Regions from separate parts of the Klebsiella sp. CSG-1 genome, predicted to be linked through region 1. Evidence: predicted binding sites of a transcription regulator. Region 1 holds the regulator's gene; the other holds the start of a gene.
The links. The regulator PurR, encoded in region 1, represses purine synthesis genes. The targets are predictions, from matches to a motif close to CANGCAAACGTTTGCNTG.
Positions count from the first base shown of each region.

Region 1 (6,006 bases):
ATAATTGAGACATCTTCAACCAGACCAACCATCCAGGTGGCAGCCACGCTGACGGCGAAAATCACCAGCAGCCAGGGCAGCAGCTGTTGGCCTTGCCATTTCTGCAGCGCCGCGCGGCATCCATAGCCACCGATTAAAAAGGCGATTGTCTGCGGAACATAGCTAAGACCGATAGCGGTCGGGCTGTAGCCCATCTCATGGAGAATAAACGGCGACCCGGTTAACCAGGCAAAAAAGCTGGCGGAGCAGGCGGCGTAAATCAGCACGTTGCCGCTGTATTCGCGCGAGCGCAGCAGCGTCAGAAAGGTCAGCTTCTCGCGGACGTCACCCTGCGGCCTGACGACCGGCTTCAGGCGCAGGGCGGGCACCATCAGCAGCAGGGCGATGGCAAAAAGGGTGGCAAAAATGGCCTGCCATTCCAGATGGGCAAGCAGCCAGCTGCCGAGCAACGGCGCCAGAGCCGGCGATAAACCCACCAGCGGCATAATGGTGGCGAAAATACGGTTAGTGCGCTGAGCTGGATAATAATCGGTGACCATCGCCTGCCAGGTCACCGCCGCCGCGCAGACGCCGATCGCCTGGATAAAGCGCAGCACCAGCATCAGAGTGGCGTCACGCACCCACAGCATTCCCAGACAGCTGATAGCGAAGATCGCCAGCCCGGTTAGCAGAATCGGTTTACGTCCGTAGCGGTCCGAGAGCGGGCCCCAGAACAGCTGCCCGATGGCGAAGCCGGCGAGGAACAGGCTCAGACTGGCGCTGACCGACGCTGCAGAAGTATTGAGATCTTGCTGGATGGCCGAAAAGGCCGGCAGATACATGTCGGTAGCGAGGAAACCCAGCACGCTGAGTCCCGCCAGCCACACTAAAAATCCTTTCCCGGGTTGTTGCATAACATTCTCTTATAGATGCAGGTATGATGCCGCAGAGTGTAGGGAGTGCATTCTGGCTTGTGAAACGCTAATATTTGCTACATGCGTTCAAAATTTTTGCAGGCAGAATATGTGGTCCGAATACTCACTCGAAGTTGTTGATGCTGTCGCCCGCAACGGCAGCTTTAGCGCCGCGGCGCAGGAGCTGCACCGCGTACCTTCGGCGGTCAGTTATACCGTACGTCAGCTGGAGGAGTGGCTGGCGGTACCGCTTTTTGAACGCCGCCATCGCGATGTCGAATTGACCACCGCCGGGCTCTGGTTTTTACAGGAAGGACGATCTGTTATCAAAAAAATGCAGATCACCCGCCAGCAGTGTCAGCAGATAGCCAACGGCTGGCGTGGTCAGCTGTCGATAGCCGTGGATGACATTGTTAAACCGGCCCGTATGCGCCAGATGATTGTTGATTTTTATCGTCACTTTCCCGATGTCGAGCTGATTGTTTTTCAGGAGGTTTTCAACGGTGTCTGGGACGCGCTGGCCGACGGACGCGTGGAACTGGCTATCGGGGCAACCCGTTCGATTCCGGTGGGGGGACGCTACGCCTTTCGCGATATGGGGATGTTGAGCTGGCATTGCGTGGTGGCGAGCCATCATCCTCTGGCGCAGATGAGCGGGCCGCTCAGCGATGATGTGTTGCGCAACTGGCCGTCGCTGGTCAGGGAGGACACCTCCCGCTCGCTACCAAAACGCACGACCTGGCTACTGGACAATCAGAAAAGGGTGGTGGTGCCGGACTGGGAATCCTCGGCCACCTGCCTCTCGGCGGGATTGTGCGTAGGGATGGTGCCGAGCCATTTTGCTCGCCCGTGGATTGACCGCGGTGAATGGACCGCGCTGGCGCTGGAAAACCCGTTCCCGGACGCCGCGTGCTGCCTGACCTGGCAGCAGAGCGACACGTCACCGGCGCTGTCGTGGCTACTGGATTATCTGGGGGACAGTGAAACGTTAAACCGGGAGTGGCTGCGGGCGCCGGAGTAACCGGCGCCGCACGGGCGATTAGCGACGGTAGTCGACGAACGGGCCGTCTACGACGGAGCGGCGCTCTACCAGCCGCGGGTGAACCTCGATCGACTGTGACTCTTCGCGCTTGTTGACGATACGATCCATCAGCATATTGAAGGCCGCTTCCCCCAGCGAATCTTTCGGCTGGTGGATGGTGGTCAGCGCCGGGCTGAAATAGCGGGCGTTACGCACGTTATCATACCCGATCAGCGAAATGTCCTGCGGCACGCGTAGCCCCATCTCATCCGCAGCGCAGATTGCGCCCATCGCCATGATGTCGCCGCCGCAGAAGACCGCCGTCGGGCGATGCTGCTGGCTGAGGATCTGCTGCATTGCGCGGTAGCCGGATTCAGGCTCGAAGTCTCCCTGCACAATCCAGCTTTCCGGAACGGCGATCTGCGCTTCTTCCATGGCTTTCATAAAGCCCGCCAGGCGCCCGGCGCCGGTGTTACGCTCCAGCGGACCCGGGATCACGCCGATTTCACGATGGCCGCGTTCCACCAGATAGCGACCGGCCATATAACCGCCCTCAAAGGCGTTATCGATGACCGAATCGGTAAAGTCGGCTTTGGATTCACCCCAGTCCATTACCACCATCGGAATATGGCGGTACTCTTCCAGCATGCTGAGCACCGATTCCGGATATTCAGAACACATAACCAGCAGGCCGTCGACGCGCTTTTGCGCCATCATCGACAGATAGGCCTGCTGCTTTTCGAGATCGTTCCACGCATTGCCCAGAATCAGGGTATAGCCTTTCTGGAAACAGCTCTTTTCTACGGCTTCAATAATCTCAGCGAAATAGGCCGCTTCGCTGCTGGTGGCCAGCAGGCCAATCGATTTGGTGTGATTAACCTTCAGGCTGCGAGCAACGGCACTGGGGGAATAGTGCAGCTCTTTGATCGCCGCCCACACGGCGTTGCGGGTTTCTTCCGCCACGAAACGGGTTTTGTTAATTACATGTGACACTGTTGTAGTGGAAACGTTTGCGCGCTTCGCTACATCTTTAATTGTTGCCATTACTTCTCACTCCAGACCTTGACCTGATCGTCTGATTATCGATACGTAAACGTTTGCCTATACACACCCTGAATACAATTTTCAACATTGCATCACGTCGGGAAAACGACACAGAACGACAGGAAGGGGTCAATGGCCGATACGCTTTCAAATTAGCGTGGGATTTTGTCCGATCTTGCGGCAAAGGGGAAGAGCAAAAATGTGCATCACCCTAAAACATGGAAGATTTTTGCGCTATATTGTGCAAAAATGAGCAAGCTCACTTTTCATGTGGGGATAACTGGGGGAAAAATTGATGGATACAGATTTAAAGTTTTCGCTGACGACAACGATTATTGTCCTGGGTCTGATCGTGGCCGCCGGCCTGACCGCGGTGCTGCACTGATTTATCCGGGGGAGAGGGCTCTTTCCCCCGATGTCCCGCCATTATTATCAATTTCGCAAAAATCTTTTGCCATTTCGTTTACTTTTGTTTTTTTGTGATTGATGTCATGCTTTTGACTTCTGATGAGATACCGTCGCCGATGACGGTCTGCTGGAGTCATTGAATGAAAATCAACTTTCCCTTGTTAGCGCTGGCGATAGGCGCGTTTGGTATTGGCACCACGGAGTTTTCCCCGATGGGGCTGCTGCCGGTGATTGCCAAAGGTGTCGACGTGTCAATTCCGGCGGCGGGAATGCTGATCAGCGCGTATGCGATCGGCGTGATGGTCGGTGCGCCGCTGATGACTTTGCTGCTCTCTCATCGCGCGCGCAGAAATGCGCTGATTTTTCTGATGGCTATCTTTACGCTGGGGAACATTCTCTCCTCAATGGCGCCGGATTACACCACGCTGCTGATTTCGCGCATTATCACCAGTCTTAACCACGGCGCTTTCTTTGGCCTCGGGTCGGTGGTGGCGGCGAGCGTGGTGCCGAAACACAAACAGGCCAGCGCGGTGGCGACCATGTTCATGGGCTTGACTATCGCTAATATTGGCGGCGTTCCGGCGGCGACATGGCTTGGCGAGACCATCGGCTGGCGGATGTCGTTCCTCGCGACGGCAGGTCTGGGGCTGGTGGCGATGGTCAGCCTGTGGTTTTCGTTGCCCAAAGGCAGCGCTGGCGAGCGTCCGAACGTAAAACAGGAGCTCTCGGTGCTGGTTCGTCCGCAGGTGCTCTCCGCATTGCTGACCACCGTGCTGGGGGCCGGCGCGATGTTTACCCTCTATACCTATATTTCACCGGTGCTGCACACCATTACGCACGCCTCACCGCTGTTCGTCACCGCCATGCTGGTGTTGATTGGCGTCGGCTTTTCACTGGGTAACTACCTCGGCGGTAAATTCGCCGACCGTTCCGTCTCCGGGACGCTGAAGGGTTTTCTGCTGCTGCTGATGGTTATCATGCTGGCGATTCCGCTGCTGGCGCAGACGCAGCTGGGAGCCGCAATCAGTATGGTGGTCTGGGGGGCGGCGACCTTCGCCGTGGTTCCACCGCTGCAAATGCGGGTGATGCGAGTGGCTCATGAAGCACCGGGTCTCTCTTCGTCGGTCAATATCGGAGCGTTTAACCTCGGCAATGCGCTGGGTGCGGCAGCCGGTGGCGCGGTGATTTCTGGCGGACTGGGCTATGCCTTTGTGCCGGTGATGGGAGCGATCATTGCCGGTGTGGCGCTGCTGCTGGTGCTGTTCGGCGGGCGTTCGCAGCCGGAAGAGGCGTTGGTCTGACAGTCGGTATATTCGCAGAAGGGTTGCCCCTTCTGCGTTAGCGTTTTAGGCCGCCAGATTGGCTGCCACAAACTTCCAGTTTACCAGCGCCCAGAAGTGCGCCAGATAGTCAGGACGGGCGTTGCGGTAGTCGATGTAATAGGCATGTTCCCAGACATCCACGGTCAGCAGCGGTTTGGCGTCGCCGGTCAGCGGCGTGCCAGCGTTGCTGGTGGAGACAATGCTCAGGCTGCCATCGCTATTTTTAACCAGCCATGTCCAGCCTGCGCCAAAGTTCTTCGCTGCCGCGTCGGTAAACTTCGCTTTGAACTCTGCGAAGCTGCCGAAGGATTGATTGATGGCGGCTGCCAGCTCACCTTCCGGCTCGCCGCCCGCATTCGGCGCGAGGCAGTTCCAGTAGAAAGTATGGTTCCAGACCTGGGCCGCATTGTTAAAGATGCCGCCTTCAGAAGCGCGGACGATCGCTTCTAAAGATTGACCTTCAAACGCGGTGCCTTTGATCAGGTTGTTGAGGTTGGTGACATAGGCCTGGTGATGTTTGCCGTAGTGGTATTCCAGGGTTTCTGCGGAAATGTGCGGCGCCAGGGCGTCTTTTGCATACGGTAATGCAGGTAATTCAAACGACATTGTTACTCTCCTTATAACTTCTTGTTTTCTAGCTCACATTCAAAGGATGTTTTACCATCCAGAACAGCATGTACTGTCCCTCGCCGGGGCGAGTGCAACAGGTTTTTATTGTGATCGGAATGCTAACACTTGCAGAAGGGAGTTAAAAGCCTTGCAATGATAAAGGGTATATTTAACAAACTTACCCGGCTAAGCCTTCGCCGGAGCGCAAGGCATCGCATTTCAACAGGGCAGGTTGATCGCTGTTGCCGTTGAAATATAAAGTGATTAGTGAATATCCATTTTGCAGAGGTCTGTTTTGTCTAACATAGTCTATCGCCAGGCGACTCTGGCCGACGTCGAACGCTGTTTTGAAATTGAAACGACCGCATATGAAGGGGATGAAGCGGCCACTCGTGAAAAGATTGCCACCCGAATCCAGCAGTACCCGGAAGGATTTCTTTGCATGGAACGGCAAGGAGAGGTCATTGGCTTCATTAATTCAGGGTGTGCGTGGGAAGTCGTGATGTCGGATGAAGCCTTCAAGGAGCTGGTCGGGCACGATCCTCGCGCGCCGAATGTCGTGATTATGTCTGTCGTCGTTGATCCTGAACACCAGGGAAAAGGGTATTCGACTGCTCTGATGGAGCGCTTTATCCGGCAGATGGCGCAGGCGCAAAAGAGCGCCATTCACCTGATGTGCAAAGACCGACACGTGGCCCTGTATGAGAGA
Region 1 covers NZ_JBWNLD010000009.1:22,681-28,686, reverse strand. Annotated here, with positions in the region: gene punC (purine nucleoside transporter PunC) at 1-893, opposite strand, end outside; gene punR (DNA-binding transcriptional activator PunR) at 1,003-1,914, shown strand; gene purR (HTH-type transcriptional repressor PurR) at 1,933-2,958, opposite strand; gene cydH (cytochrome bd-I oxidase subunit CydH) at 3,254-3,343, shown strand; gene AC007G_RS20290 (MFS transporter) at 3,507-4,667, shown strand; gene sodB (superoxide dismutase [Fe]) at 4,713-5,294, opposite strand; gene AC007G_RS20280 (GNAT family N-acetyltransferase) at 5,593-6,006, shown strand, end outside.

Region 2 (6,006 bases), on a different contig from region 1:
GCTTCAGCCCTTCGGCGCCCATCATGCGGATATACATCCAGCTGATTGGCAGAATGGAAGCGCTGCCGAACGGTGCGGCAGAAACCGCGCCCTGACGGGTCAACATCCCTTCGATCTGTACCACGCTGTGGCCCGGAACAAACGGTGCCAGATGCGCTTTGACGCCGATCGGCCCCATACCCGGACCGCCGCCGCCGTGCGGGATGCAGAAGGTTTTGTGCAGGTTAAGGTGCGAGACATCCGCGCCGATAAAGCCCGGAGAGGTAATGCCGACCTGGGCGTTCATGTTAGCGCCGTCGAGGTAAACCTGACCGCCGAACTGATGCACGATTTCGCACACTTCGCGGATCGTCTCTTCGTAAACGCCGTGCGTTGACGGGTAGGTCACCATGATGCAAGAGAGGTTCTCACCCGCCTGCTCCGCCTTGAGGCGCAGATCCGCGAGATCGATGTTGCCGTTTTTATCACAGGCAACCACCACAACCTGCATGCCGGCCATCTGTGCCGACGCCGGGTTGGTACCATGCGCAGAACTTGGGATCAGGCAGATGTCGCGATGGCCTTCATTACGGCTTTCGTGGTAATGGCGAATAGCCAGCAGGCCCGCGTACTCGCCCTGTGCGCCAGAGTTTGGCTGCATGCAGACGGCGTCGTAACCGGTCAGTTTTACCAGCCAGTCGGAGAGCTGGGCGATCATCTGATGGTAGCCTTCCGCCTGTTCCGCCGGGCAGAACGGGTGCAGCTCGGCAAACTCTGGCCAGGTGATCGGGATCATTTCCGCCGCGGCGTTGAGTTTCATGGTGCAGGATCCCAGCGGGATCATCGCCTGATTCAACGCCAGATCTTTACGCTCCAGTGAGTGCATATAGCGCATCATCTCGGTTTCGCTGTGGTAGCGATTGAACACCGGATGCGTCAGGATCGCGTCGTTACGCAGCATGCTTTCCGGGATCGAGCGGCTGTCGAGCGCCACGTCTTTATCCAGGGTATCGATATCCAGGCCGTGGTCGTCGCCAATAATAGCGCGGAACAGGTTCAGCACATCTTCGCGGGTTGTTGCTTCATCAAGGGTGATGCCAACGGCATTATGGATGTCGCTGCGCAGGTTAATTTCCAGCGCTTCGGCGCGTGCCAGCACCGCCGCTTTGTCGACCACTTCCACGCACAGAGTGTCGAAGTAGTGGGCATGGCGCAGCTTGAGCCCTTTTTTCTGCAGCCCGTCGGCCAGAATATCGGTCAGCCGGTGGATGCGGCTGGCGATGCGCTTCAGGCCCTCTGGCCCGTGGAACACCGCGTACAGGCTGGCGATGTTTGCCAGCAATACCTGGGAAGTACAAATATTGGAGTTCGCTTTCTCGCGACGGATATGCTGTTCGCGGGTCTGCATCGCCATACGCAGCGCGGTGTTACCGGCGGCATCTTTTGATACGCCGATAATACGGCCCGGCATCGAGCGTTTAAATTCATCTTTTGCGGCAAAGAAGGCCGCGTGCGGGCCGCCGTAGCCCATCGGCACGCCAAAGCGCTGGGCGGAACCGAAGACGATATCGGCACCCTGTTTGCCCGGTGCAGTCAGCAGAACCAGCGCCATGAAGTCCGCAGCGACGCTGACCACCACTTTGCGTGCTTTCAGCTCGGCGATCAGCTTGCTGTAATCATGAATTTCGCCGGTGGTCCCCACCTGCTGCAGCAGCACGCCGAAAACGTCCTGATGGTCGAGCGCTTTTTCCGCCTCATCAACGATGACGTCAAAGCCAAAGGTTGCAGCGCGGGTGCGCACCACATCCAGGGTCTGCGGATGTACATCGGCGGCAACGAAGAAGCGGTTCGCATTCTTCAGCTTGCTGACGCGTTTGGCCATCGCCATTGCTTCAGCGCCGGCGGTCGCCTCATCCAGCAGTGAAGCGGAGGCGATATCCAGCCCGGTCAGATCGAGGGTCACCTGCTGGAAATTCAGCAGTGATTCCAGGCGACCCTGGGAAACTTCCGGCTGGTAAGGGGTGTAAGCGGTATACCAACCCGGATTTTCCAGCATATTGCGCTGAATAACCGGCGGCAGCTGCACGGCGGTATAACCCATGCCGATGTAAGACTTGAAGCGCTTGTTGCGACCGGCGATCGCCTTCAGTTCCGCCAGCGCGGCGAATTCGGTAGTCGCGTCACCCACCTGAGGGGGTGTCGCCAGCTGAATATCCTGCGGCACAATCTGGCCAATCAGGGCGTTAAGCGAATCGGCGCCGACGGTGTTCAGCATCTCCTGCTGTTGCTGAGCATCCGGACCGATGTGACGTTCAATAAAGGCGCCGCGGTTTTCAAGCTGACCTAAAGTCTGAGTCATGAGCGATGGTTCCTGAAACGTGCAGTGAATCGTATGTGTCTTTACTTACCTGAACAGGCAAAAATCATTCACGCTGCCGGCAGCAGATGCCCGCAGCGTGAAGGGACAAGATATTTACTCGTTTTCCAGCAGCGCCGCATAGGCATCCGCGTCAAGCAGGGCCGCAACCTGCGCTTCATCGCTGGCCTTAATTTTAAAGATCCAGCCGTCCGCGTACGGGTCGCTGTTCACCAGCTCCGGAGAGTCGTTGAGCTCTTCGTTCACCGCCACAATCTCGCCGCTAATCGGGGCATAAATATCCGAAGCTGCTTTTACCGACTCGGCAACCGCACAGTCGTCACCCGCTTCAACGGTTGCGCCAACGTCCGGCAGATCGACGAAAACCATATCGCCAAGCAGTTCCTGGGCATGTTCGGTGATCCCGACGGTGTAGGTGCCGTCAGCTTCTTTGCGCAGCCATTCGTGTTCTTTACTGTATTTCAGTTCTGCTGGTACGTTGCTCATCAATTAATCTCCAAAAAAGGGGAATCACACCACGGCTTTGCCGTTGCGTACAAAAACAGGTTTAGTCACTTTTACCGGCATTTCGCGGTTGCGAATCTGCACAATGGCCGTCTCGCCGATACCGGCCGGTACGCGCGCCAGCGCAATACTGTAGCCCAGCGTCGGGGAGAAGGTGCCGCTGGTGATAATACCTTCTTGCTGATTACCGTCTGCATCGCTAAAGCGCACCGGCAGACCGCCGCGCAGGACGCCTTTCTCGGTCATCACCAGCCCCACCAGCTGCTCGGTACCTTTTTCACGCTGCAGTTCCAGCGCTTCGCGGCCGATGAATGCGCGATCTGCGGGTTCCCAGGCGATGGTCCAGCCCATATTCGCCGCCAGCGGAGAGATGCTTTCATCCATCTCCTGGCCATACAGGTTCATCCCCGCTTCCAGACGCAAGGTATCGCGAGCGCCCAGACCGCACGGCTTCACGCCAGCGTCCAGCAGGCCACGCCAGAAATCAGCAGCCTGCTCATTCGGCATGGCGATTTCGTAACCGGCTTCACCGGTATAACCGGTGGTCGCAATAAACAGATCGCCGGCCTGCACGCCAAAGAACGGTTTCATCCCTTCTACGGCCTGACGCTGTGCGTCGGTGAACAGGGTTGCCGCTTTCGCTTTCGCCTGCGGCCCCTGTACGGCAATCAGCGAAAGATCGTCACGAACGGTCATTTCAAGACCATAGGGTTCAGCCTGCTGGGTAATCCAGGCGAGGTCTTTTTCACGGGTGGCGGAGTTAACAACGAGGCGGAAATAATCTTCGGTAAGGAAATAGACAATCAGGTCATCGATGACGCCGGCGGACGCGGTAAGCATGCCGGTATATAGCGCTTTGCCCGGCACCGTCAGCTTCGCGACATCGTTAGCCAGCAGATAGCGCAGGAACTCCCGAATGCGGCTGCCGTGGAAATCGACGATGGTCATGTGCGAGACATCGAACATACCGGCGTCGCCCCGCACCGCGTGGTGCTCATCAATCTGGGAACCGTAATGTAGCGGCATCATCCAGCCATGGAAGTCCACCATGCGAGCGCCGCACAGCGTGTGTTGTTCATACAACGGAGTCTGTTGAGCCATCTTTTCCTCATCGAATAAAACGGAACCAGCTACTGGGTTGGGCGATGTCATTGGGGCGATTTCGCCCCACGAAATCCGCCGTCGGCGCCATGTCCGGACGCCGACGCAAACGTTCTCTTTTGCCTGAACTTACCACCTAACCCGGCGCTAAACCATAAGCTAAATCAGGACATCACATTAGCTTATGACTAAAAGTCGCCAAAAAGACTACAGAGTTATTGACTGGAAAAAAGCGATTTATGCCACATAAAATTAACATCATGAACTGATAATACCGAGCATGATGGTATTTTATGCGAAAAAAAGGGCCTGTTTTCTGTTTCAAAAAAAGAGAGACATTAATAAAACTAATGCGAAAAAATGGGTGAGATTAGATTATTTCAAATGAGAGGAGAAAACCCGGCGCCGGGGCCGGGAGAGAGAAGTGTGACTCGCTTAACGTAACCAGGCAGGAAGATCGTTTAAGCCCATTGCCTGGCGAATCAACTGCGGTTTGACGCCGGGTAGTGTATCCGCCAGTTTGAGGCCAATATCGCGCAGCAGTTTCTTCGCCGGGTGGCTGCCAGAGAACATTTCGCGGAAGCCCTGCATCCCCGCCAGCATCATCGCAGCGCTGTGCTTGCGACTACGTTCATAGCGACGCAGATACAGGTACTGACCAAAATCTTTGCCCTGCGCATGCAGACGACGGAGTTCATCGATCAGTTCCGCTGCATCCATAAAGCCCAGATTCACCCCCTGGCCGGCCAGCGGGTGAATGGTGTGCGCGGCATCGCCCACCAGCGCCAGGCGATGCGCGGCGAACTGGCGCGCGTAGCGACCGGTCAACGGGAAAGTCTGACGCTCGCTGGCAAGCTGGCACAGGCCAAGCCGGTTATCGAAGGCAATATTCAGCGCCTGATTAAACGCCGCTTCGTCGACCTGCTGCATCCGCTGTGCTTCCTGCGGCGACAGCGACCAGACGATCGAACACAGATGCGGATCGCTCAGCGGCAGAAACGCCAGAATGCCGTCGCCGTGGAACGCCTGACGGGCAATCGCCTGATGCGGCTCTGCGGTACGAATGGTGGCAACCAGCGCATGATGGCGATAGTCCCAGAACGTCAGCGGGATATCCGCTTTGTTGCGCAACCAGGAGTTTGCACCGTCGGCGCCGACCACCAGCCTGGCAGTCAGCATCTTGCCATCCTGCAAGCTGAGAAATGCTTCGTTTTCTCCCCACGCCACCTGCTGCAGCTGCGCCGGGGCCAGCAGCGTGACGTCGGCGCAACGCTGCGCCTTTTGCCACAGCGCATGATGAACGACCGCATTTTCAATAATATGTCCAAGGTGGCTGAAGCCCATACTCTGGTCATCAAAGCTGATGTGGCCAAAGCTGTCCTTATCCCACACTTCCATACCGTGATAACAGCTGGCACGCCGGGCGACAATCTCCGGCCAGACATCCAGCCGGGTAAGCAGTTTTTCGCTGGCGGCGTTAATGGCGGATACCCGCAGCGCCGGCGGCGCATCGGCGTTTAACGGCTGCGGCTCGGCTTGTTCCAGCACCGCAACCCGCAGCCCGCTCCCCTGCAAACCGCAGGCGACCGCCAGACCCACCATGCCACCGCCAACAATGGCAACATCAACACTTTGCACGTTCAACTCCTTAACGAGGAACCCAACCGAGGGTACGCTGCGCCAGCGCGTCGCGCGCCGGGGTAAATAATTCCATCGCCATCAGACCCACGTTACGCCCCGCCACCAGCGGCGCCCAACGATTAGCGAACAGATGCACCAGCCCATCGGTCACGCCGATGGTCGCGGCCTTATCATCCGCTCGCCGCGCCTGATAGTGACAAAGAAGTGAGTAATCGCCGGGATCCTGTCCGTTAGCGCCGGCCTGGGCCAGCGTTTCCGCCAGGCTCATCACATCCCGCAGACCGAGATTAAAGCCCTGCCCGGCGATGGGATGCAGCGTCTGCGCCGCATTACCGACCAGCACCAGGCGATGGGAAACCGGGCGCGTAGCGGTAGTCAACGTCAATGGATAAACGCTGCGCTTC
Region 2 covers NZ_JBWNLD010000002.1:343,459-349,464, reverse strand. Annotated here, with positions in the region: gene gcvP (aminomethyl-transferring glycine dehydrogenase) at 1-2,338, opposite strand, end outside; gene gcvH (glycine cleavage system protein GcvH) at 2,453-2,842, opposite strand; gene gcvT (glycine cleavage system aminomethyltransferase GcvT) at 2,867-3,961, opposite strand; gene ubiI (FAD-dependent 2-octaprenylphenol hydroxylase) at 4,397-5,599, opposite strand; gene ubiH (2-octaprenyl-6-methoxyphenyl hydroxylase) at 5,610-6,006, opposite strand, start outside.
Region 2: the regulator PurR is predicted to act here: its motif matches at 4,064-4,081, upstream of gcvT (glycine cleavage system aminomethyltransferase GcvT).